4 regions of the Moellerella wisconsensis genome follow, and region 1 is predicted to be linked to each of the others. Evidence: predicted binding sites of a transcription regulator. Region 1 holds the regulator's gene; each other region holds the start of a gene.

Evidence for each region. Region 1 encodes PurR, which represses purine synthesis genes. Its sites were predicted from a motif close to CANGCAAACGTTTGCNTG; they were not measured.
Region 2: purL (phosphoribosylformylglycinamidine synthase) is a predicted target of PurR. The motif match lies at 1,355-1,372, and genes of this name have one in related genera.
Region 3: glyA (serine hydroxymethyltransferase) is a predicted target of PurR. The motif match lies at 4,282-4,299, and genes of this name have one in related genera.
Region 4: gltS (sodium/glutamate symporter) is a predicted target of PurR. The motif match lies at 2,946-2,963, and genes of this name have one in related genera.

What each region holds. Positions count from the first base shown of each region.
Region 1 covers NZ_CP093242.1:1,572,726-1,578,858, reverse strand. The annotation lists gene rnt (ribonuclease T) at 1-532, shown strand, start outside; gene MNY66_RS07090 (Grx4 family monothiol glutaredoxin) at 617-964, opposite strand; gene sodB (superoxide dismutase [Fe]) at 1,580-2,158, shown strand; gene purR (HTH-type transcriptional repressor PurR) at 2,682-3,707, shown strand; gene punR (DNA-binding transcriptional activator PunR) at 3,712-4,614, opposite strand; gene punC (purine nucleoside transporter PunC) at 4,924-6,133, shown strand, end outside.
Region 2 covers NZ_CP093242.1:2,384,405-2,390,537, reverse strand. The annotation lists gene mltF (membrane-bound lytic murein transglycosylase MltF) at 1-1,179, opposite strand, end outside; gene purL (phosphoribosylformylglycinamidine synthase) at 1,455-5,342, shown strand.
Region 3 covers NZ_CP093242.1:2,375,164-2,381,296, reverse strand. The annotation lists gene glrR (two-component system response regulator GlrR) at 1-561, shown strand, start outside; gene MNY66_RS10455 (NAD+ synthase) at 658-2,280, shown strand; gene glnB (nitrogen regulatory protein P-II) at 2,293-2,631, shown strand; gene hmpA (NO-inducible flavohemoprotein) at 2,853-4,043, opposite strand; gene glyA (serine hydroxymethyltransferase) at 4,404-5,657, shown strand; gene MNY66_RS10435 (3-phenylpropionate MFS transporter) at 5,819-6,133, shown strand, end outside.
Region 4 covers NZ_CP093242.1:212,942-219,074, forward strand. The annotation lists gene MNY66_RS00890 (AsmA family protein) at 1-1,063, opposite strand, end outside; gene MNY66_RS00895 (uracil-xanthine permease family protein) at 1,380-2,771, opposite strand; gene gltS (sodium/glutamate symporter) at 3,131-4,345, shown strand; gene recG (ATP-dependent DNA helicase RecG) at 5,564-6,133, opposite strand, start outside.

The DNA of each region.
Region 1 (6,133 bases):
CGAAATAGCAGCAATTACCTTAAAAATGGATCATGATGGCTGGCTGAAAACAGACGAGACCTTACATTTTCATGTTAATCCCTTCGAAGGTGCTATCCTTGAGCCTGCTGCATTGGCCTTTACGGGTATCGACCCCAACAATCCATTACGCGGCGCAGTCAGTGAATATGAAGCACTGCATGCTATTTTTAAAATGGTTCGGAAGGGGATGAAAAGCGCTAATTGCCACCGGGCAATTATTGTTGCTCATAATGCGACGTTCGATCACAGTTTTGTTATTAATGCCGCAGAACGCGCGGGGTTAAAACGTAACCCATTTCATCCTTTCGCAACCTTCGATACCGCCGCATTAAGTGGCTTGGTATTTGGTCAAACTATTTTAGCCAAGGCCTGCTTGACTGCGGGCATTCCCTTTGACGCTAAACAAGCTCATGGTGCGCTTTATGATACTGATCGCACTGCCCTACTGTTTTGTGAAATAGTTAATAAATGGAAAAAATTAGGTGGCTGGCCGTTAGCTATTACTGAATAATCAGCGATTAAATAATCCATAAAAAAACCGCAGAGAACATAATATTCTCCTGCGGTTTTTTTATGTTAACGAATAACTTAATAATTACTCAGCTTTTGTTTCATCAGCTGAACGGTATTTATCCGCAGTTTCTTTGATCAACTTAGGCAATTCGCCGCGCTGATACATTTCCATAATAATGTCACATCCGCCGACTAATTCACCATCGACCCATAATTGAGGAAATGTAGGCCAGTTAGCATATTTAGGTAACTCGGCACGAATATCTGGATTCTGTAAAATATCCACATAAGCGAAACGCTCGCCACATGCAGATAGTGCTTGTACAGCCTGCGCGGAAAAACCACAGTTTGGAAGTTTTGGAGAGCCTTTCATATATAATAGAATCGGGTTTTCTTTGATTTGGCGCTCAATTTTTTCAATAGTTGTCATTCTTACTTCCTTAAAACTAATATGTGCTGGTCTGTCAGCCCAATATTGCTGTAATAAACAATATTAAACAATTGTAGATCAAACAATGATGGATCAAACAATTGCAGCTGAATTAAAAAGTTCAATACCTGAACATTGTATGTGTCTTTGTCTATACCGATACCAAACCGACCACATCAGATCCAGTATCTGTATACCTAATCTGTATACTTATAATAGCAAAACACACATTTTGGGCTGCGCCGTTTCAATGCAGGCCGCCTACTCCATGTAATCAAACACACTACCTAGAATATGCATTTTGTTTACAATAATACATTACTATAACATTACCGGTTTAAAAAAGGGATCATTATCCCTGCATTGTGTCTATTTTTAACCCGCCAGATAACTAATCTCAAGATGAATTAAAGTGGACTAATAAATAATATATAAATATTTTATATTATAAGACACTGTGATTTTTATCTAATGTTGTTAATATGATAAGTAAAATAGAGGCAGTTGACCTTAACGATGCTGTCCTTAGAAATAGAACCACCCTTTTGGCTCAATTATCGAGCAAAACCCGAAGTAGCAAACTATAAAATACAATAGTTTAACAAGGAGTATGCAATGTCATTTGAATTACCCGCTCTACCTTACGCAAAAAATGCGCTCGAACCACATATCTCTGCTGAGACCCTAGAATATCACTATGGTAAACACCACAATACGTATGTGGTAAACCTGAATAACCTGATCAAAGGCACTGAATTTGAAGGTAAATCTTTAGAGCAGATTATCAAATCTTCTGAAGGTGGCCTATTCAATAACGCGGCTCAAGTATGGAATCACACATTTTACTGGCACTGCTTAGCACCAAATGCAGGTGGCGAACCCACAGGTAAAGTTGCAGAAGCTATCAACCAAGCATTTGGTTCTTTTGCTGAATTCAAACAGCAATTCACTGATTCTGCGATTAAAAACTTTGGTGCTGGTTGGACTTGGTTAGTAAAAAAAGCTGATGGCAGCTTGGCTATCGTCAATACTTCAAATGCAGCCACCCCAATCTCTGGTGAAGATAAACCTCTTCTGACCGTTGATGTTTGGGAACATGCGTATTACATCGATTACCGTAATGCTCGTCCTCAATATATGGACAACTTCTGGGCATTGGTTAACTGGAATTTTGTTGCAGAAAATCTGGCTTAGTGATTAATAAAGTAAGAGCAGAGATCTCTTTTGGCTCTTACTGATAGATTAAGGGCGGGATAAATGTCTCGCCCTTAATCTAATAATTTCAGTGGTTGGTTTTCGCACACAGACCAATCAAAAAATATGTACCACAAATAAAATAATCATCACTAATGCGCCTAATGCGGTGCAGAGTCCGAATTTAAGATCTGTATCCATGATATTTGCTCCTATTGATATTCCAATAACGTTATATTCTAATGCTATGATATCTAATTATGCTAGCTGATGCTTAGAAATCCCCATCAAATAACTAAAATTGACTAGCTACTAATTAGTATCTCACAGTAAAAATTTAAAACCACGCAATATATCACATGTTATAACATCAATTATTACTTTCGTTTTTGCGCTAGATCAGACAAAATTCATGACAAATCGCTAAATTATTGTCAGACAACCTCTTATGCCTCAATATACTGACAACTTTTAATAAAATTATATTATAAGACCACTTATTGGTCAGGAGTCTTTTTACATCATGGCAACGATTAAAGATGTGGCAAAACGCGCAGGCGTCTCTACCACAACCGTATCCCATGTTATTAATAAAACGCGTTTCGTCGCCGAAAATACTAAGATTGCCGTTTGGACGGCAATTAAAGAACTGAACTATTCACCTAGTGCAGTTGCGAGAAGCTTGAAAGTTAATCACACCAAGTCGATTGGATTACTGGCAACCTCGAGTGAGGCTCCATATTTTGCTGAAGTTATTGAATCAGTTGAAAATAGCTGTTACGACAAAGGATACACGCTAATTTTATGTAATTCGCATAATAATTTAGGCAAACAAAAAGCCTATTTACAAATGTTAGCGCAAAAACGTGTTGATGGCTTATTAGTCATGTGTTCAGAATATCCTGACCATTTGATTACTATGTTAGAAGAATATCGAAATATCCCCATGGTTGTCATGGATTGGGGGGAAGCTCGAGGTGATTTTACTGACACCATTATTGATAATGCGTTTCATGGCGGTTACCTTGCGGGGCGTTATCTTATTGATCGCGGTCATCGTGATTTAGGGATTATCCCCGGTCCATTAGAACGCAATACAGGAATTGGACGCTTAAATGGTTTTAAAAAGGCGATGGAAGAAGCTAAAATCACCTTACGTGATGAGTGGATAGTCCAAGGCAATTTTGAGCCCGAATCAGGTTATTCCGCCATGAGCGAAATTCTAAGTCATAAACACAAACCTACCGCTGTATTCTGTGGTGGGGATATTATGGCGATGGGTGCAATTTGTGCCGCCGATGAAATGGGCTTGCGCGTTCCACAAGATATTTCAATTATCGGTTATGATAATGTACGCAATGCGCGCTATTTTACTCCGGCACTGACCACAATCCATCAGCCAAAAGAACGTTTAGGTCAGATGGCATTTTCTATGCTATTGGATCGGATTGTCAATAAACGTGAAGATGCACAAACTATTGAAGTGCATCCACGCTTAGTTGAACGCCGCTCAGTAGCGGACGGTCCTTTTATCGATTACCGCCGATAATCTTTTATCGCAACCATTCGGCATTAAGTGTTTCGCTGTCGCCCAAATAATCGAGCAGCCAACTTAATGCCGGAGACGCATGGTTCTCGACCCACGTTAAGCAACACGGACTTTCAGGAAATGGCTGGGAAAGTTGTAAATCAACTAAAATCCCTTGTTCACATAACGGCAAAGCCCGATGTTCGGGGATTACTCCCATGCACAATCCCGCTTTTAAACACGCTAATCCATTTTCCCAACTCGGTACTATCATTCGCTGCTGATTATTCAACGCCCAAGTTTCTCTTTTAGGTAAATTTCTTGAGGTATCCTCTAAACATAAACTGGGAAAAGGTCGCAATTGATCATCGGTCAATGGACCTGCCTCACTTGCTAACGGGTGTCGATGATTAACCACACAGCGCCACGGCATAAATCCCATATCTTTGAAACTGTAGCGTTCTCCAATTGGCGAAGCTCGAGTTGCGCCAATGGCAACATCTGCCCGACCGTCGGCTAAAGCATCCCAAACGCCATTAAAAACTTCAGGGTAAATATACAGCTCTACATCGGGAAAATGTTGATAAAAATCTAAAATAAGTTGTTCCGTTCGCTGAGGTTTGACTATCCCATCAACCGCAATACTTAGCTGTCCACGCCAACCGTTGGCAATTTGCTGACAATGGTGACGAGTATCATCCATTTTTTTGATGACAGCGCGCGCTTCTTTAATAAATACCCGCCCTGCTTCAGTGAGTTCAACATCACGGTGTCGCCGTTCAAACAGCGGTATTGCCAGCCATTCTTCCAATTGTTTAACTGTATAGCTAATCGCAGAAGGAACTCGATGTAGCTCAACTGCTGCTGCGCTAAAGCTACCGGTTCTAGCAACAGCATCAATAACTTCCAATGAATACGCTGACCACATAACCTTCCCTTCAAAAAATTTAACAGCATTGTGCAAATATTACCGTTTTACTTTGAAAAATGACAGGCGATACAATGAAGCATCGATTAAATTTATATTCCAAATAATTTGAGTGGCAATAAACCTCGATTCAACACCTGCTCGGTATTCAAATTTAAGCAATAATAAAGACTAAGTAATAAATATTTTAATTAGTCGATTGCTGATAGTGAGTCATAATAAGGTTGAGCTGTCAGTAAAATAAATTCAGCATCAGCCTCTCGATAGCTCATGGATATCATTCAATTTTTCATCTAAAAGATTAATAAAATGACACAGAACGCTGTAAAAAATTCTTCCGGATTTCTATTTTATCTCGCTGGGCTAAGTATGCTTGGCTACCTGGCTATTGATATGTATTTGCCCGCCTTTGGTGCGATGCAGATCTCATTAAATACCTCTGAAGGTGCAATTAGTGCATCACTAAGTATTTTTTTAGCCGGTTTTGCATTTGCCCAACTGCTATGGGGACCACTGTCAGATAAATTAGGTCGTAAACCAGTTTTAATCATCGGGTTATCGTTATTCACCTTAAGTTGCCTCGGTATGATCTGGGTAACTGATGCCACACAATTATTAGTCTTACGCTTCTTACAAGCCGTCGGCGTATGCTCGGCAGCCGTCTTATGGCAGGCTTTAGTGATTGACCGCTATGATTCAACCCAAACGCAAAAAGTATTTGCCACCATTATGCCTCTAGTCGCTTTATCTCCGGCATTAGCGCCATTATTAGGTGCTTGGGTATTAGTCCACGGTGAATGGGAATATATATTTTTAATCTTAATGTTCGTCACTCTACTGTTATTAATACCGACACTATTATTAAAAAATATTCGTCCACAAGCTTATAACCAAGAAACGCAAACCACAGAGCCAGAGCAAAAAGTGTCATTTTGGCAAATATTTAAATCTAAAACCTTTGGTGGAAACGTATTAATTTACGCCTCTTGCAGTGCTGGTTTCTTTGCTTGGCTCACCGGTTCTCCCTTTATTTTGCGCGATATGGGTTATAACCCTGCCGACATCGGCCTTAGCTATATTCCGCAGACTATCGCCTTTATTATTGGTGGATATGGTTGCCGTTTCTTATTAGCCAAAATAAAAAGTGAAACTTTATTTCCCCTACTGCTGATAGGCTATGCCATCAGTATGACGTTGTTATTCGTAATGTCGGTATATAGCTCACCGAACTTATTTGCGATTTTAATTCCATTCTGTTTTATGGCGGCAATGAATGGCGCATCTTATCCTATTGCTGTGGGTAACGCGTTGGGGGCATTCCCGAAAGCCAGCGGGAAAGCAGCTGCATTACAAAACTCACTGCAATTAGGTCTGTGTTTCTTTGCCAGCCTATTGGTTTCTGCTTTAGCTGAAAATCCACTTATCGCAACAACCGCTGTAATGGCTGGTACTATTATTCCAATGATTATTGGCTATATTATCCAATATAAAAAATCCACATCTAAAAATACAATTACTG
Region 2 (6,133 bases), 810 kb from region 1:
ACGTACATCTAACATGTGACCATAACCCATATTATACGCGGCTAAAGCAAACCAAATGCGTTCATCGTCGGGGATAGATACCGGTAAACGTTGCATAATATATTCAATATAAGCCGCCCCACCTTTAATACTTTCTTCGGGATCTAAACGGTCTTGCACTCCCATGGTAGCTGCTGTCGGCTTGGTTAACATCATTAGACCACGTACTCCTGTGGGGGATGTTGCCTGTGGATCCCAGTGGGATTCTTGCCAAGCGATCGCCGCTAATAAACGCCAATCAATATTATGCGCATATTTTTCAAATAAGGGCCGATAATCAGGTAAGACTTTATTGATAGCACTAATAAAGGTCAACGTATCAAAATAATCAAAGCTGCCGACATGACTAAAATACTTTTCTTCTAAGCGGGCTAACAATTCTTCTTCATTACTGGTATTGAAAAAATCCAGCAAAGCCGCGTTGAGACTATCGTCTGCTGTTCGCTCCATATACCAAGTGATGGCATTTTCTTCACCGAGATCGAACGCAATCGCGGCTTGAGGATGAATACGCTGTTGCAGTGATACCGAGATAGAATCTTCGAGCGTATAGTCTATTATCCCTTCAGCCACCATTTCTAGCAGCTGGTGGGTACTATAGTCGTTGGTTTCCTGCCAGCTTAGTTCCGGATAAAATTGTTTTAACTGTTTGAGCGTTCTAGCATGCGCGGAGCCTGCCATGACCACAAATTTCCCGTTAACTTGATCAAATGATTTAGGTCGAGTCGTACCTTTCCGGTAAATTAATTGTTGCGATACGGATAGATATTGTGGACCCGCTTGGGCATTTTTTAAGCGATCTTGATTATACAGTAAGCCCGCCGTGACTAGATCAGCTTTATCTTTTTTTAGATCATCAAACAGCTGATTTATGGTTGGTCTAACCGTAACCTTAAGTTTGACGCCGAGATAATCGGCAAAATGTTGTGCGAGTTCATAATCAAAACCGCTAATTTCATTTTTATCGTTAATATAGATCAGTGGTGAACTGATAACACTGACGCGCAACTCTTTGCGTGACAGTATTTTTTTTAACTGCGATTCCTGGTGGCCTGACCAATGAGTATCTAAGCCAATAATAGCGGCAGATAAAAAAGCAATAATAGCGATAACGAAATAATGTATTTTTAAATTATTCAAACAATTATATCTCGTTAGTGGTACTGGTGTTGTCGTAATAAAAACTCAAATCGAGCTAAATTTAGTATGGTTATATTCCCAGTAATCTGACATTCTGCGAAACAATTTAGCGCGGTGCAACAAAAATTGTCTATTTTATATGAGAGATATTTTATCACTTTGCTTTATTTTTGCTCACGCAAACGGTTTCGTATTGGTGAACATTGCTTTATAATGGCATCAGTTCCCCTGCATTGATGGTCAGGGCTGGCGTTCAAAAGAGAGAATCAAAGACTATGGAAATTTTGCGTGGCTCACCTGCTTTATCAGCATTCCGTATCTCCCGCTTACTGACATTATTTCAGCAACAAGAGATCCCAATTACTGATATTTACGCTGAATATGTACATTTTGCTGATTTAGCGGCACCGCTAAGTGATAGTGAAAAAGAAAAGCTGGAAAGTCTGCTCAAATATGGCCCATCGCTTCCGGAACATACGCCTTTCGGGAGGTTATTACTGGTTACGCCAAGACCCGGAACTATCTCTCCATGGTCATCTAAAGCTACCGATATCGCGCATAATTGTGGTTTAACGGCAGTTAAGCGGATTGAACGCGGTATTGTTTATTATATACAAGCGGATACGTTGACTGATACTCAACAGCAGGCGGTTGCTGCTGTATTGCATGACCGTATGATGGAAGTGGTATTTACCTCAATGGATCAAGCCGCTGCTTTGTTTGTACAGCATCAGCCTGCACCGCTGAAGGTGATTGATATATTATCTCAGGGGCGCAGTGCTCTTGAACAGGCTAATACAGCGATGGGATTAGCCTTAGCTGATGATGAAATTGACTATTTATTGGCGGCCTTCGCAAAATTACAGCGTAATCCTACCGATATCGAACTGTATATGTTTGCACAAGCTAACTCTGAACATTGCCGTCATAAAATTTTTAATGCCGATTGGATTATTGATGGTGAAGCTCAGCCTAAATCGTTGTTTAAGATGATCAAAAACACCTTCGAGCAGACACCTGATTATGTATTGTCTGCCTATAAAGATAATGCTGCGGTAATGGAAGGTTCTTCAGTTGGGCGTTTTTTCCCCGATGCACAAAACCGCAATTACGATTATCATCAAGAAGATGCCCATATTTTGATGAAGGTCGAAACGCATAATCACCCAACAGCAATTTCGCCATGGCCGGGGGCGGCAACGGGGTCTGGTGGAGAAATTCGTGATGAAGGTGCAACAGGGCGTGGCGCTAAACCTAAAGCGGGCTTAGTCGGATTTTCTGTGTCTAATCTGAGAATTCCCGGTTTTGAACAGCCATGGGAAGAAGATTTCGGTAAACCATCACGCATTGTTAGTGCGTTCGATATTATGATGGACGGTCCATTAGGCGGCGCTGCATTTAATAATGAATTTGGTCGTCCCGCACTGTTGGGCTATTTCCGCACCTATGAAGAAAAAGTCACCAGTCATAACGGTGAGGAATTACGCGGTTATCATAAGCCGATCATGCTTGCCGGTGGGATCGGTAATATCCGTGCAGATCATGTCCAGAAAGGTGAGATCTCCGTTGGGGCTAAGCTGATTGTACTCGGTGGTCCGTCAATGAATATCGGTTTAGGTGGCGGAGCTGCGTCATCGATGGCCTCCGGTCAATCCGATGAAGATTTAGATTTCGCTTCGGTTCAACGGGATAACCCAGAAATGGAACGCCGTTGCCAAGAAGTTATCGATAGCTGCTGGCAAATGGGCGACGATAATCCGATTCTTTTTATTCATGATGTCGGTGCTGGTGGTTTATCCAATGCGATGCCTGAGTTGGTAAGCGATGGTGGTCGAGGTGGTCGTTTCGAATTACGCAAAATTCTAAATGATGAACCGGGCATGAGCCCACTAGAAGTGTGGTGTAACGAATCGCAAGAACGTTATGTTATGGCTGTATCTCCTGAAAAATTGCCAATCTTTGAAGCAATTTGTCAACGTGAACGTGCACCTTATGCGGTCATTGGTGAAGCGACAGAAGAACATCATTTATTATTGAATGATCAACATTTTGATAATCATCCTATCGATATGCCACTAGATGTATTGTTAGGTAAAACACCCAAAATGCTGCGCGATGTTACAACCCAGCAGGCGCCAGCACAGGCATTAGATAGAGCGGCGATTGAGTTACACGATGCGGTAAAACGTATTATGCATTTGCCAGCAGTGGCTGAAAAAACATTCTTAATCACCATTGGTGACCGCTCTGTGACTGGCATGGTAGCGCGTGATCAAATGGTGGGACCGTGGCAAATTCCGGTCGCCGATTGCGCGGTAACGACGGCGAGCCTAGACAGCTACTATGGTGAGGCTATGTCTATTGGTGAGCGTGCACCAATCGCATTATTGGATTTCGCGGCTTCTGCACGTATGGCGGTGGGGGAAGCTCTAACCAATATTGCATCGGCTTATATCCAAGATTTAAAACGTATTAAGCTATCAGCTAATTGGATGGCTGCCGCAGGGCATCCAGGTGAAGATGCGGGATTGTATGCCGCCGTAAAAGCGATTGGTGAAGAATTATGTCCTGCGTTAGGGATAACTATTCCTGTAGGCAAAGATTCGATGTCGATGAAAACGCGTTGGGATGAAAATGGCGAAACTAAAGAGATGACATCGCCGTTATCATTGGTGATCACCGCGTTTGGTCGGGTTGAAGACGTGCGCTTAACTGTCACGCCGGAATTAACCACCAAAGTTGATAACCGACTGTTATTAATCGATTTGGGACAGGGACATCATGCGCTCGGTGGATCGGCATTAGCCCAAGTTTATCGCCAGTTAGGCAGTAGTACGCCTGATGTTCGTTCTCCTCAATTATTAGCGGCCTTTTTCCAGACGATTCAGCGTTTAATTGGCGAGCAAAAATTATTGGCCTATCACGATCGCTCCGATGGGGGCTTAGTGGTGACATTGGCTGAAATGGCGTTCGCTGGGCACTGTGGTATCAAGGTGGATATCAGTGCGTTTGACGATGATATTTTAGCCGCATTATTCAGCGAAGAGTTAGGTGCAGTAATGCAAATCCGCGCGTCAGACTTAGCGTATGTAAAGGCGTGTTTTGCTGAGGCAGGGCTAGCTGATTGCTTATTCGAACTTGGTAGTGCAACCTCTGGTGATGATATTATTATTAGTAGCCGAGACACTATTGTCTATCAAGAACGTCGCAGTACTTTGCGCCAATGGTGGGCTGAGACCACATGGCAGATGCAACGTATTCGAGATAATAGCGAATGTGCAGATCAAGAGCATCAGGCCAAACTTGACCTGACCGATCCGGGGCTGAATCCCCAGCTGACTTTTGATATTTCTGAAGATATCGCCGCGCCTTATATTATGCGTGGGGCTAAGCCAAAAGTGGCAGTACTGCGTGAGCAGGGCGTTAACTCGCATGTTGAGATGGCTGCAGCTTTCCATCGTGCCGGTTTTGATGCCGTCGATGTGCATATGAGTGATTTAATGGCAGGTAATCGTTCATTGGAAGGATTCCATACGCTGGTGGCTTGTGGTGGATTCTCTTATGGAGATGTCTTAGGTGCGGGCGAAGGATGGGCTAAATCAATTCTGTTTAATCCGCGAGTAAGTGATGAATTTTCGGCGTTTTTTAATCGTCCGGATACCTTGTCATTGGGCGTGTGTAATGGCTGTCAGATGATGTCGAATTTACGTAGTTTGATCCCCGGTGCTGAATTATGGCCACGCTTTGTTCGCAATCGGTCTGAACGTTTTGAAGCTCGTTTTAGTTTAGTTGAGGTCGCAGATAGCCCATCATTGCTATTTAAAGATATGGTGGGATCGCGTATGCCGATTGCCGTCTCGCACGGTGAAGGTTTAGTTGAAGTTCGTGATCCAGCACATTTACAGCAGTTAGAAGCCAATCATTTAGTGGCGTTGCGCTTTGTCGATAACTTTGGCCAAGTGACAGAGCAATACCCGGCTAACCCAAATGGTTCAGCTAATGGGATTACGGCAGTCACGACGACGGATGGGCGTGCTACTGTGATGATGCCACATCCTGAACGTGTTTTCCGTACCGTTAGTAACTCGTGGCACCCAGCTGAGTGGGGCGAAGATAGCCCATGGATGCGTATTTTCCGTAATGCGCGCCGTCAATTAGGTTAATTTATTTCGTAATATCAATAAACTATCTTGTTATTTCCACCCTGCTTCGGCAGGGTTTTTTTTAGCTATAAATATAGCTTGTCGTGATATGCCGACAATTAGCTTTATTATTGTCTCAAATAGGAGACATTTATACTATTGATTTTAAAGGTAATTAAATAAAGCTGATTTTAGTGTCTCAAATAAGAGACAGTATCGGCTATTTGTGGGAACAAAAACGGTAGCATAAGATTAAAATTTGAGTTTTAAAGTTCAATTTCTTTATATATCAGTCGATTAAATATTAATTTGAAAACTTGGCACGGATGATGCATTATATAAATCAGTTGCTCATTCAACTCATTATGTCGGTCCACATTAGGGTGGGGATATACCACATAAAATCAGAATGACGCCAGAGTAAGGTGCCTACCGTCCGGTAATATCGATATTCGCCCTCGGGCCTTATCACGTAAAGGACGACACGTTGAGTGAGGCGCCACCTATATGAGTTATAGATAAATAACTTATATAAGCAAGATCAGTGGAATATAACTAATAAAGTATGTTATCACGGGTGGAATGAAGAAAAACGCTTCATTCCACCATCCTGCTCTCACCGTTATGTATCGCCCTTCATTTATTTTCTCTTTCTTTCATGCGGCATCACAATAATTCACTATCATTGATGACCAAATTTTATCTTGGGTTAAAGATTAATCATAAAATCAGTCTAATTATGTGATTAAACCGATTAATCAAGTTCACACTCGGTAAATAGTTCTGTTACCATAAAGAAAATATACAGGTAA
Region 3 (6,133 bases), 800 kb from region 1:
CCTTTGGGCAGTAATCGAGATTTAGATATCGATGTACGGATACTGTCAGCTACGCACCGTGATTTACCTAAGGCAATGGAAAAGAAAGAATTTCGCGAGGATTTATTTTACCGTCTGAATGTGGTTAATTTACGTATTCCAACCTTAAATGAACGTGCAGAAGATATTCCTTTGCTGGCAAATCATTTTTTACGTAGCTCGGCTATCCGGCATAAACCTTTTGTGAGAAGTTTTTCGACTGAGGCAATGAAGTGTTTAGTGGCGGCAAGCTGGCCGGGTAATGTGCGTCAATTGGTTAATGTGATTGAACAGTGTGTGGCATTGACTACGTCGCCAGTGATTAGTGAAGTGCTGGTTACACAGGCGCTTCAAGGTGAAAATACGGCATTGCCAACTTTTGTCGAGGCAAGAAATCAATTTGAACTCAATTACTTACGTAAACTGTTGCAAATGACTAAAGGCAATGTGACTCAAGCGGCACGTATGGCGGGTCGCAATAGAACTGAATTTTATAAATTATTGGCACGACATGAACTTGATGTTAATGATTTCAAAGAATAACGTAGCTATTAGTGGCTGAAGATCTTGAGTTAGTCAGGTTAAATTATGTGTTTTCAACACGCTATATTTTAAACGCTCCGGGAGAATAAAGACCTTATGAGTCGTAAGCTTAACATCGCATTAGCCCAGATTAATTGGGTGGTTGGTGATATCGAAGGCAACAGCGAACGTATGTTGCAAATTGTCCAGGAGCAAAAAGATCTCGCTGATTTGGTGGTCTTTTCAGAATTAGCCCTGACAGGCTATCCGCCTGAAGACTTATTGTTCCGCGATGATTTGTATCAACGTTGTAATGCTCAGTTAGCTCGTTTACAGTCGGCAAGTGAGCATGCCGCAATAATTGTGGGACACCCTTGGAAAGAACAAGGTAAAACTTATAATGCGCTCTCATTCTTCTGGCAGGGAGCATTAAAAGCTCGTTATTTTAAGCAACAATTACCGAATTACGGTGTTTTCGATGAACCACGCTATTTTGCTGCTGCCGATCAAAGCTGTGTTATTGATTTTAAAGGTTATCGTTTAGGAGTATTAATTTGCGAAGATGTCTGGTTTGACGCACCGGTTGATGCGGTGAAACAGGCGGGAGCAGAAATTTTATTAACCATTAATGCGTCGCCTTATAATCGAGAAAAACCCCATATCCGCTCACAATTATTGAAAAATCATTGCTTACGGACACAGTTACCGATTATTTACTTAAATCAGGTTGGTGGACAGGATGAATTAGTGTTTGATGGCTGTTCAAAAGTATTTGATCAGCAGGGTAATCAAACTCACCGTTTAGCGGCTTTTGATGAGCAAATTGCTTTATGTCAGTTTGATGATGTAAACATTATAGCGATGGATAAACCGGCACCAGTATTGACGCCGATAGCACAAGTTTATCAAGCGTTAGTATTAGCAACACGCGATTATATTAACAAGAATGGATTTAATGGAGCGATCCTTGGATTGTCGGGCGGGATTGATTCGGGATTAACGGTAGCAATTGCTGTTGATGCCATTGGTAAAGAACATGTGCAAGCTGTCATGATGCCGTTTCGTTATACGTCGGAAATGAGTATTCATGATGCGAAAGAGCAAGCTGAATTGCTGGGTGTTGAATTTGATATTGTCTCCATCGAGCCAATGTTTGATGCTTTTATGACTCAATTACAGCCGATGTTTGCGAATACTCAAGCGGATACCACCGAAGAGAATTTACAGGCTCGTTGCCGCGCTGTTATTTTGATGGCGATGTCAAATAAACGCCGTCGCTTAGTGCTGACAACCAGTAATAAAAGTGAATCTGCAGTGGGTTATTCTACCTTATATGGTGATATGGCGGGCGGATTCGATGTGTTAAAAGATGTACCTAAGACAATCGTTTTTGAATTAGCTAAATATCGCAATACGGTTTCTCCAGCTATTCCACAGCGTGTAATTGATCGTCCTCCTTCTGCTGAGTTAGCGCCCGGACAAGTTGATCAAGACAGTTTACCACCATATGAAATATTAGACGCTTTGCTGGAAGGTTATGTCGAAAAAGACTTATCAGTTGAACAATTAATTGCTCAAGGATTTGATGCAGAGATTGTACATAAAGTCATTCGTTTAGTGGATATTAATGAATATAAACGCCGCCAAGCACCTGTTGGGCCACGTATAACGGCACGTAATTTCGGTAAAGATCGTCGTTATCCCATCACTTCGGGTTTCGGTCGCAAAAACTGGTCATAACAGGATTGTTTTATGAAAAAGATTGATGCAATTATTAAACCGTTTAAATTAGATGATGTCCGTGAAGCTCTGGCTGAAGTGGGTATTACCGGAATGACTGTTACCGAAGTTAAAGGTTTTGGTCGTCAAAAAGGCCATACCGAGTTATATCGTGGTGCAGAATATATGGTCGATTTTTTACCTAAAGTAAAAATTGAGATAGTGGTACCTGATGATATTGTCGAGAGCTGCGTAGAAACTATTATGCAGACGGCACAAACGGGCAAAATCGGTGACGGTAAAATCTTTGTTTACGATGTTGCTCGAGTCATTCGTATTCGTACCGGCGAGCAGGATGACGAAGCTATTTAATCGCTAATAGTGGTGGAGTATGATGTTTATATACCACCATAAATCTACTGTATTAAAGACGAGACAATAAATTTTCTGTAGTAGAATTATTGGGGATATTTAGTTTAGCGACGCTAAAAAGTTGCGGTAACGGAATAAACACACAGGAATGGGATGGAATCGTGTGCTTATGGGACCCCCGTTACCGCAAATAAGAAATGATAAGAGATGAATAATTGGGTTTACAAGACCTTATGTGGACCGAAACATTCATAATGAATATTATCAGAACTGACACCCATCTCTATCAATTGTCGTGCAATAAATTGCATAAATTCGACGGGACCGCAGCAGTAATAGTGCATCTTAGGATTAATTATCTGAGCTTTAATCATTGAAAGATCCATTAATCCCTGATGGTGATAATCTATCCCTAATTGGTCATCTGTATTCGGGGTATTATACCAAACGGTAGATTGAGCTTTTTTCAGCGTTGAAATCAAATCGCTAACTTCATCTGCGAAGGCATGTACCTTGCCATTATCTGTAGCATGTAGCCAGTGAATTTCTCCCGTATGCTGAGTTTGTTTAAGATGATGGAGCATGCTCAACATTGGCGTTAATCCAACCCCCGCCGAAATCAGAGTCACCGGTGTCTCTGATGCAATATCGAGATAAAAGTCGCCACAAGGTGGGGCTAATTTAACCCGATCACCTTGGTTTAAATGCTGATGCAGGTAATTCGATACTGCACCTTTTGATTCGCGCTTAACCGCAATTCGATAGCTATGACCATTAGCTGCTTCAGTTAATGAATATTGGCGAATTTCTTGATTATCAAATCTCGCATCATTGATATAAATAGTAAGATATTGGCCGGCTAAATAATCTACCACCGGCTGACCATCGACAGGGGCAAATTCAAAACTGGTAATCAGTTCGCTTCGCGGTATTTTTTTTACCAGTGTAAACTCACGTAGTCCCTGCCAGCCGCCAACTTTCTGTTTATTTTTTTGATAAATTTCAGCTTCACGTTGAATAAAAATATTTGCCAATACGCCATAGGCTTGCCCCCATGCATCTAATACTTCTTGGCCTGGGCTGAGTAATTCATCAATAGCCGCCAGTAAATTCTCGCCAACAATCGGATAGTGTTCTGGTTTAATATTTAAACTAGCGTGTTTTTGAGCAATTTTTTCAACTGCTGACATTAGTGCTTCTGGGGTCTCAATATTGATAGCGTAGGCACAAATGGCATTAAATAACGCTTCGCGTTGATCACCGGTTTCTTGATTACGCATATTAAAAATATCTTTTAACTCAGGATGATGTTTGAACATCCGTTGATAAAAGTGCGCGGTTAATTTAGGGCCGGTCGCGGCGATAGCGGGAATAGTTGATTTAACAATTGCGATAGTCTGGTGATCGATCATGCAGGTTCTCCTGAACATTTCTCATTATATCATGAGAATTTATAACATGTATTATAGATGCAACTTATATCGTTTTAAAGGTAATGTAAATAGTCAGATTTTAATAAACCTATTTAAAGTCATGGCTTGCTAACTATCGATTAATATAAGGCGTATTTTTAGTGATATCTGTCGATTTATCTTTTATTGATGGTATTTAATAATGTTAATAGATTGTAGCCAAAATCATTTTAAAAATAATGCAATCGATTGCGTAATATTTGATGTTAGGGCTATCACCATGAAGAAAAAGAGTTTACACTGTTGGCATTCAGGTTCGAATGATTGACTACTTTGTATTAGCTGAGGCAGGAGAAGCGAATGTTAAAGCGTGAAATGAATATTGCAGATTACGACCCACAACTGTGGGAAGCGATGGAAAATGAAGTAAAACGTCAGGAAGAGCATATTGAGTTAATTGCTTCCGAAAACTACACTAGCCCACGAGTTATGCAAGCTCAGGGGTCTCAGCTGACCAATAAGTACGCCGAAGGTTATCCAAGCAAACGCTATTATGGTGGTTGCGAATTCGTTGATGTGGTTGAGCAATTAGCCATTGACCGTGCAAAAGAACTGTTTGGTGCAGATTACGCAAACGTACAGCCACATTCAGGTTCTCAGGCAAATGCGGCTGTTTATATGGCATTACTGAAACCAGGTGATACTGTTTTGGGTATGAACCTAGCACACGGTGGACATTTAACCCACGGTTCACCAGTAAACTTCTCCGGCAAATTATATAATATCGTTCCTTACGGTATCGACGAAAGCGGTAAAATCGACTATGACGATATCGCTGCTCAAGCTAAAAAACATCAGCCTAAAATGATTATTGGTGGCTTCTCTGCCTATTCTGGCGTTGTAGACTGGGCTAAAATGCGTGAAATCGCTGATAGCATTGGCGCATATTTATTTGTTGATATGGCGCACGTTGCTGGTTTAGTTGCTGCAGATGTTTATCCTAATCCGGTTCCACATGCTCACGTTGTTACTACCACAACTCATAAAACGCTAGCCGGCCCACGTGGAGGCCTGATTTTAGCTAAAGGTGGTGACGAAGAGCTGTATAAGAAACTGAATTCAGCGGTATTCCCAGGTTCACAGGGCGGTCCTTTAATGCACGTTATCGCGGGTAAAGCGGTGGCATTAAAAGAAGCTATGGAACCAGAATTCAAAGTTTATCAACAACAAGTTGCTAAAAATGCTAAAGCCATGGTCGATGTGTTTCAACAACGCGGCTATAAAGTGGTCTCCGGCGGTACAGAAAATCACCTGTTCTTAGTTGATTTAGTTGATAAAGATATTACTGGTAAAGATGCCGATGCTGCATTAGGTCGTGCGAATATTACCGTCAATAAAAATAGCGTACCTAACGATCCTAAAAGTCCGTTTGTAACTTCTGGCGTACGTATTGGGACACCAGCAATTACTCGCCGTGGTTTTAATGAAGCTGATGCACGTGAATTGGCGGGCTGGATGTGCGATATTCTTGATGATCTTAACAACGAAGCAACAATTGAGCGTATTAAGCAAAAAGTATTAAATATTTGCGCTAAATACCCAGTCTACGCTTAAGTTAATATAAATTATATTCCTCAGGCATTAAAAATCTTAGGTACAAGGCTCGTTTATCAACCTTTGTATCTATAATTTAGGCCATAAGGGGATATAATCTCTAACCCGCTGCGATAAACTCGCATAGCGGGTTTTTTGCTTTCTAAAAATGGGGGATAGGGATGGTCATTCCATCAACACGCTGGCTAGCGATAGATTACTTCACCTACTTTTTTGCCTACGGTATTTTCTTGCCGTTTTGGTCAATCTGGTTACAAGGAGAGGGCATCGATGCGCAAATGATCGGCTTATTACTTGGCATCGGATTATCTGCGCGTTTTATCGGGGCGCTACTGATTACGCCGGCGGTTAAAGATCCCGCTAAATTGATCTCAGCGTTACGTATATTAGCGCTACTTACATTAATATTTGCGGTTGGTTTTTCTTTTGGTTCCCATTGGGCATGGTTATTTTTTGTAATGATAGGTTTTAACCTA
Region 4 (6,133 bases), 1.4 Mb from region 1:
CGACATTATCCAGAGTCAAACTTTTATTATCTCTTTGCCAATAGCCGCGCAGATTAAAGATCCCTTTTTCATAATAGCCGGATAATTTATTAATATTTAAACGATCATTTTTTGTTTCTAAGTTTGCAATTAGCTGCTCAATTTGTTGATTTTTAATTACTAATTGAGATGCATCTAACTCAAATTTACTGTGTGATGTATTCCAACTGCCATTAATCACCCCCAGTTTTTGTATTTCGGCATTCAATCCACTAATGGCCCAATCTTTACCTTGGAAGTTAGCATTAATTAAATCGATATTTTTGAGGAATATAGGATGCGGGTATGAAATCTCGGTGAGTAATTGATCAAAAGAGAGATTACTTTGCCAACCCATTCCACTCATCGCTAGTGAATCAATAGTAATACTGCCGTCCGTAGTACGTTTTCCGGAACCGATAAAAAAACCATGATTCAATTCGCCGCTGATTTCACTAATTTCTGTTAATGCAGCTTGATATTTCCCGCGTAGAGCAAATTTTTTGAATAGATTATCATCGACTTTAATGCTCGATGCGGTTAAACGAAAATCGCCATAACCAAGCCAAGAATCGGGGGTACTGTGCCATGGTGTAATCCCACCCGTGAGTCCCGTGGTCAATATTTGATGCTCGGGTGTTTGATAATGAATTCGTGAATTACTAAATTGCAGAATATTAGCCGAGAGATTAATAGGTTGCTCGGTGGATGTTAGCGCTAAATTACCTTGAGTGACCGTCAGTCGATAAATAGGCTGATTGGATAATAGCTTACGCCAGTTAAATTCAATTGTAATTTGTTTGGCATCCAGCATGAAATTAGTATTAGCTGATTTAATGGAGACATCTTGTAAAATCAACTCTTGAGGCGAAGATAAATCATGACCAACAATACCGACAGAGATTTGATAATCGGTAAGTTTACTAGCAAAAGCACTTATTTGTGCCGCCCCCCATCGACTCTGCATACCTGCATAAACAATGATGATAGCCAGTATCAACAGTAATAAAATAGTGATAGCGAATTTCGCTAATCCTCTCAACATAGTTTCCTCTACACCGTTACTCTTAAATATAGCGAGTAGTCACGTCAAATGTAATGATAATCAAATGATATTCAGTATGGTTGCGGCAAATCAATTTAACAATTGTTGTTAATTCAGTCTATAACGTTGCCGTCGTTTGAAGCGGCTTATAAGCTGTACAACAACTAACGATATAATTTGTTGCTGCGAATTATAGTGAGCATACACGACAAATTGTTTGAGGAAATAAGTGATTTGAGAGAAATATCGAGATTAGCGCCGAAATAAATTTTATTGGCGCTAATCTTTTGCGATCACGTTGGCAATAACGACTGAATTATTTGGTTTCGTGAGGAAAAATTAAATTCAGAATAATAGCGGTTAATCCACCGGCAGCAATACCGGAAGAAAATAAGGTTTTAATCCAATCTGGGGCAAATTGTAAAATTAATGGCTGTTGTGAAACGCCCATGCCGACTGCCAATGATAATGCTATTATCATGATAGCGCGGCGATTTAATGGCTCTCTAGAGACAATTCGAACCCCTGAAGCGGCAATGGTACCGAACATCACGATGGTCGCGCCACCGAGTACTGGCTCAGGAATTTGCTGAACAAAGTTGGCAACTGCGGGGAATAATCCGAGTAAAATCAGCATAAAAGCTACAACATATCCAACGTAACGGCTAGCGACTCCAGTTAATTGGATCACCCCATTATTTTGACCAAAACATGAATTCGGAAAGGTATTAAATACCGCAGAAACCATCGAGTTTAAGCCATTAGCTAAGACCCCACCTTTGATCCGCTTCATGTATAGCGGGCCTCGTACCGGTTGCTCTGAAACATCTGAGGTTGCAGTGATATCACCAATGGTTTCTAACGATGTCACCATGAAAATAAGTATCAGGGGCAGTAACAGATTCCAATCAAAAGATAATCCATAGTAAAACGGCTCAGGAATGGTAATAAAGGCTTCTTTAGGGGTATCTGTGGGCGTTGATGGCAGCATCTCCATCCACCATGCGGCTAAATAGCCAATAGCCATGGCAATAACTAAAGAGGCGATACGCAGATATGCATTGCGTTGACGATTCAAAATAATAATCACGGCGAGCACGATGCCGGCTAAAATGAGATTGTCGGGTGAACCAAAAGTATTATTTTTGATGGCATCATAGCCGCCGCCAATTGAGGTTAATCCCACCTGAATTAATGAAAGGCCGATAATCATTACTACGACGCCAGAAACTAATGGAGTAATCACACGACGAGCTAAATGTAATATTCGTGATAATGCTACTTCGGTTAATGCTGCGACTAACAGAGTACCAAATAATGCTGCCATCATAGTTGGGATATCTGCACCACCGTTTCTAAGTGCTAGGCCTCCCATAATTAACGGGGCGACAAAGTTAAAACTAGTCCCTTGTATCGAGAGCAATCCCGACCCGATAGGCCCCCAAGCACGAATTTGAATCAGAGACGCGAGACCAGAAGCGAATAATGACATGCTAATAATACGTTGTGTGTCGTGAGCTGGCAGCCCTAGTGCTTGGCAAATTAACATCGCAGGTGTGATGACAGCGACAAACATAGCGAGTAAGTGCTGGCCAGCAGCAAATAGGGTTTGGGGCAGGGGAGGTCTATCCTCTAGGCGATAAACTAATTCACTATTTCCCTGCGTTATCGTCTCTGTAGTCGATTGTTTTAGCGATGAATTATTCATAATATACCCGTCATGCTTCAGATAGCAGCTGCATTGGTTGTTCTTTGCTTTCCGACTCATGCAGAGTCCTATTTATCGGAATGCTTTCGGTTGCCGTACTATTACAACTCGAATAATTTTGCGCCTTAAGAGTTATCAACCAACAAAAAATGCATTTTAATGATGCCATTTCAAAAAGCAATCGTTTGCTTTAAATTTTTTTTGTCACTGTTGAACTTATTCCTCACATTTTTATATGTTTTAACTTGTGTTTAGTCTCATTTTTTCTTTTAATCGGTTAACCTGCTTCTTGGCGTTGAAAGGAATCTACTAACGTCTTATTGGTTTTAAATAATATTAATAACAAATGAGGTACGTAAATGTATCATCTAGATGTCTACGGTACGCTGGTTGCTGCCACACTTGTGCTCTTACTTGGGCGAAAACTTGTTAAGTCAGTTCCTTTTTTAGAAAAGTACACTATTCCCGAGCCTGTTGCTGGTGGATTATTAGTGGCATTGACACTACTTCTGCTTAAGCAGACCATGGATTGGAGTGTGTCTTTTGATTTATCATTGCAAGAGCCTATGATGTTGGCTTTTTTTGCGACTATCGGTCTGAATGCAAACTTGGCAAGTTTGAAAGCCGGTGGTAAGGCATTATTTATTTTTGTGTTTGTCGTTGTTGGTTTATTGGTTGTACAAAATACAGTGGGTATTGCTTTAGCCAAAATGTTGGGATTAGATCCATTGATGGGTCTGCTTGCTGGTTCAATTACTCTCTCTGGAGGGCATGGAACAGGCGGCGCTTGGGGTAAAATCTTTAGCGAATCCTATGGTTTCCAAAGTGCGACTGAAGTTGCAATGGCTTGCGCAACGTTCGGTTTAGTTCTTGGAGGATTGATTGGTGGTCCTGTTGCTCGTTTTCTTATTCGTAATGTCGCCATACCCGGCACAGCTGATGATGATAAAGATGTACCAACAGCATTTGAAAAACCGCAGTCAGGGCGTGTTATTACCTCAATGGTAATGATTGAAACGTTAGCGATGATCGCTATCTGTTTGTTAGCAGGGAAATATATTTCAGCGTGGCTCGCAGATACCCCGTATGCACTGCCAACGTTTGTGTGTGTGCTGTTTGTTGGGGTTATTTTAAGTAACAGCTTATCGATGCTCGGTTTCTACCGTGTATTTGATAGAGCGGTATCGGTGCTTGGTAACGTGAGTTTATCCTTGTTCTTAGCCATGGCGTTAATGAGCTTAAGATTATGGGAATTAGCTTCACTGGCAATCCCAATGCTGGTTATTTTGACCGTACAAGCTATCGTGATGGCATCTTATGCTATTTTTGTTACTTTCCGGGTGATGGGCAAAAATTATGATGCTGCCATTCTGGCTGCAGGACACTGTGGTTTTGGTCTAGGTGCAACACCGACAGCTATTGCGAATATGCAAGCAGTCACAGATCGCTTTGGTCCGTCACATTTGGCGTTCCTTGTGGTTCCGATGGTAGGTGCGTTCTTCATTGATATTGTGAATGCGATTATTATCAAACTTTATCTGTTGTTGCCATTATTCCCCACAATAACAGGTTAAATAGTCACTTTTATTCGATGATCTAATAAGTAAAGAACGCAGGAGATTGCCGTGAATTTATTCACGGCAATTTTATATCTAGCTAATACTGAATCAATAATCGCTTTTTATATACAGTTCAATGTGACGTTTATGATTATTTTTTTATTGAATGATATAGCGGGTTATTTTTTATCATCTTTAAAGTAAAGCAAGAGAATGATTTTTGGCATGGTTATTAACAAAATATTAATAATCATTATCAGGTGGGAATATTAAATTAATCAAAGAAAAAAGCCCTGACATTATTTGGCGTCAGGGCTTTTAGGGTACTGCATACTTAGTTTTTAACATTAATATACTACTAACTTAATACTACATCGGATACTGCTTTTTAAATGTACACGTTATAAAAATATGGTTACTAATAAATTAGTGACTTCTCTCCATATATTAATCGGTTTATACTAAAGGCTTGTCCAGTTATAACTTCAAATGGTTAAGCAGATAAACAAGTACATCCCCTTGCGACATATACTTTTGATGCGTTGCTTTACTCTCGTTGCGTTAAAATAGACTGACTAACACAACTTAATGCTTAACTACAGCATTATAAATCAAAGCCTTACATCGTCGCGGTAACACTTATTTTGCGATTGTGGATACTCTTTACATGGCCTTAAAACGTTATCATATTGACTATGATATCCCATACTAAATACATCGTGGCCTTTATCGCAATCCCCATTGAAACATAATTACTATTTTACTGTTATACTATATTTACTATATACTATATTTACTACTATAAAATATAAATAATCAGATACAACAATTTTGCGATTTTGAATACTCTTTACGTGGCCTTAAAACATGTTCATATAAAATACGAATTCCATATTACATATATCGTGGCCTTTATCGCAACCCCATTAAAATATAATTAATTTCATTTAAACTTTACTGCTATTAACGAAAAACAATTTATTGTTTTGCCGTTGCATATGAATCTACCAAGTTTTAAATTTATGTCAATACTGTTTTTAATAACAGTGTCGTTATGTGATCTATGGCAATAAAAGTAGCCAACAGATAATAGCAAAAAGTGATGGGGAGGTTAGATTATTAAGGTTTCTAGTTAGTTGATATAGCGTAAGAAATTAACTCAGTATGATAAATAATACCCCTATGGCTTTTGGCTGAGGCTAGTATTATAGCGTCAGCTAAGAGCCATAAAGATTAAGCGTAGCTATATTGCTCGCGTTCAGGTAACCAACGTTCTATCATCGCCTGTGCATTATCAGGATAATTTTGTTGGAGATAGCGCGCGATACGCTGGACATCAGGTAACATATGCTGATCTCTTAATAAATCAGCAACTTTGAATTCTGCATTCCCTGTTTGGCGGGTGCCAAGCAGTTCACCAGGCCCACGAATTTCTAAATCTTTCTGCGCAATCACAAATCCATCATTACTATCGCGTAAAACTTGTAAACGCTGCTTAGCGGTATGAGTTAATGGGGTTTTATATAATAAGACGCAATGAGAGGCGACAGCACCACGGCCGACACGACCTCTAAGCTGATGAAGCTGGGCAAGACCCAGCCTTTCTGGATTATCGATAATCATTAAACTGGCATTGGGAACATCAACGCCTACCTCAATCACTGTAGTAGCAACTAATAATTGCAGTTCATTGCGTTTAAAAGCATCCATTACCGTCTGTTTTTCTTTGGGTTTCATACGGCCATGAATCAGTCCAATATTCAATTCCGGTAGTGCTTGTGATAACTCCTCAAAAATAACTTC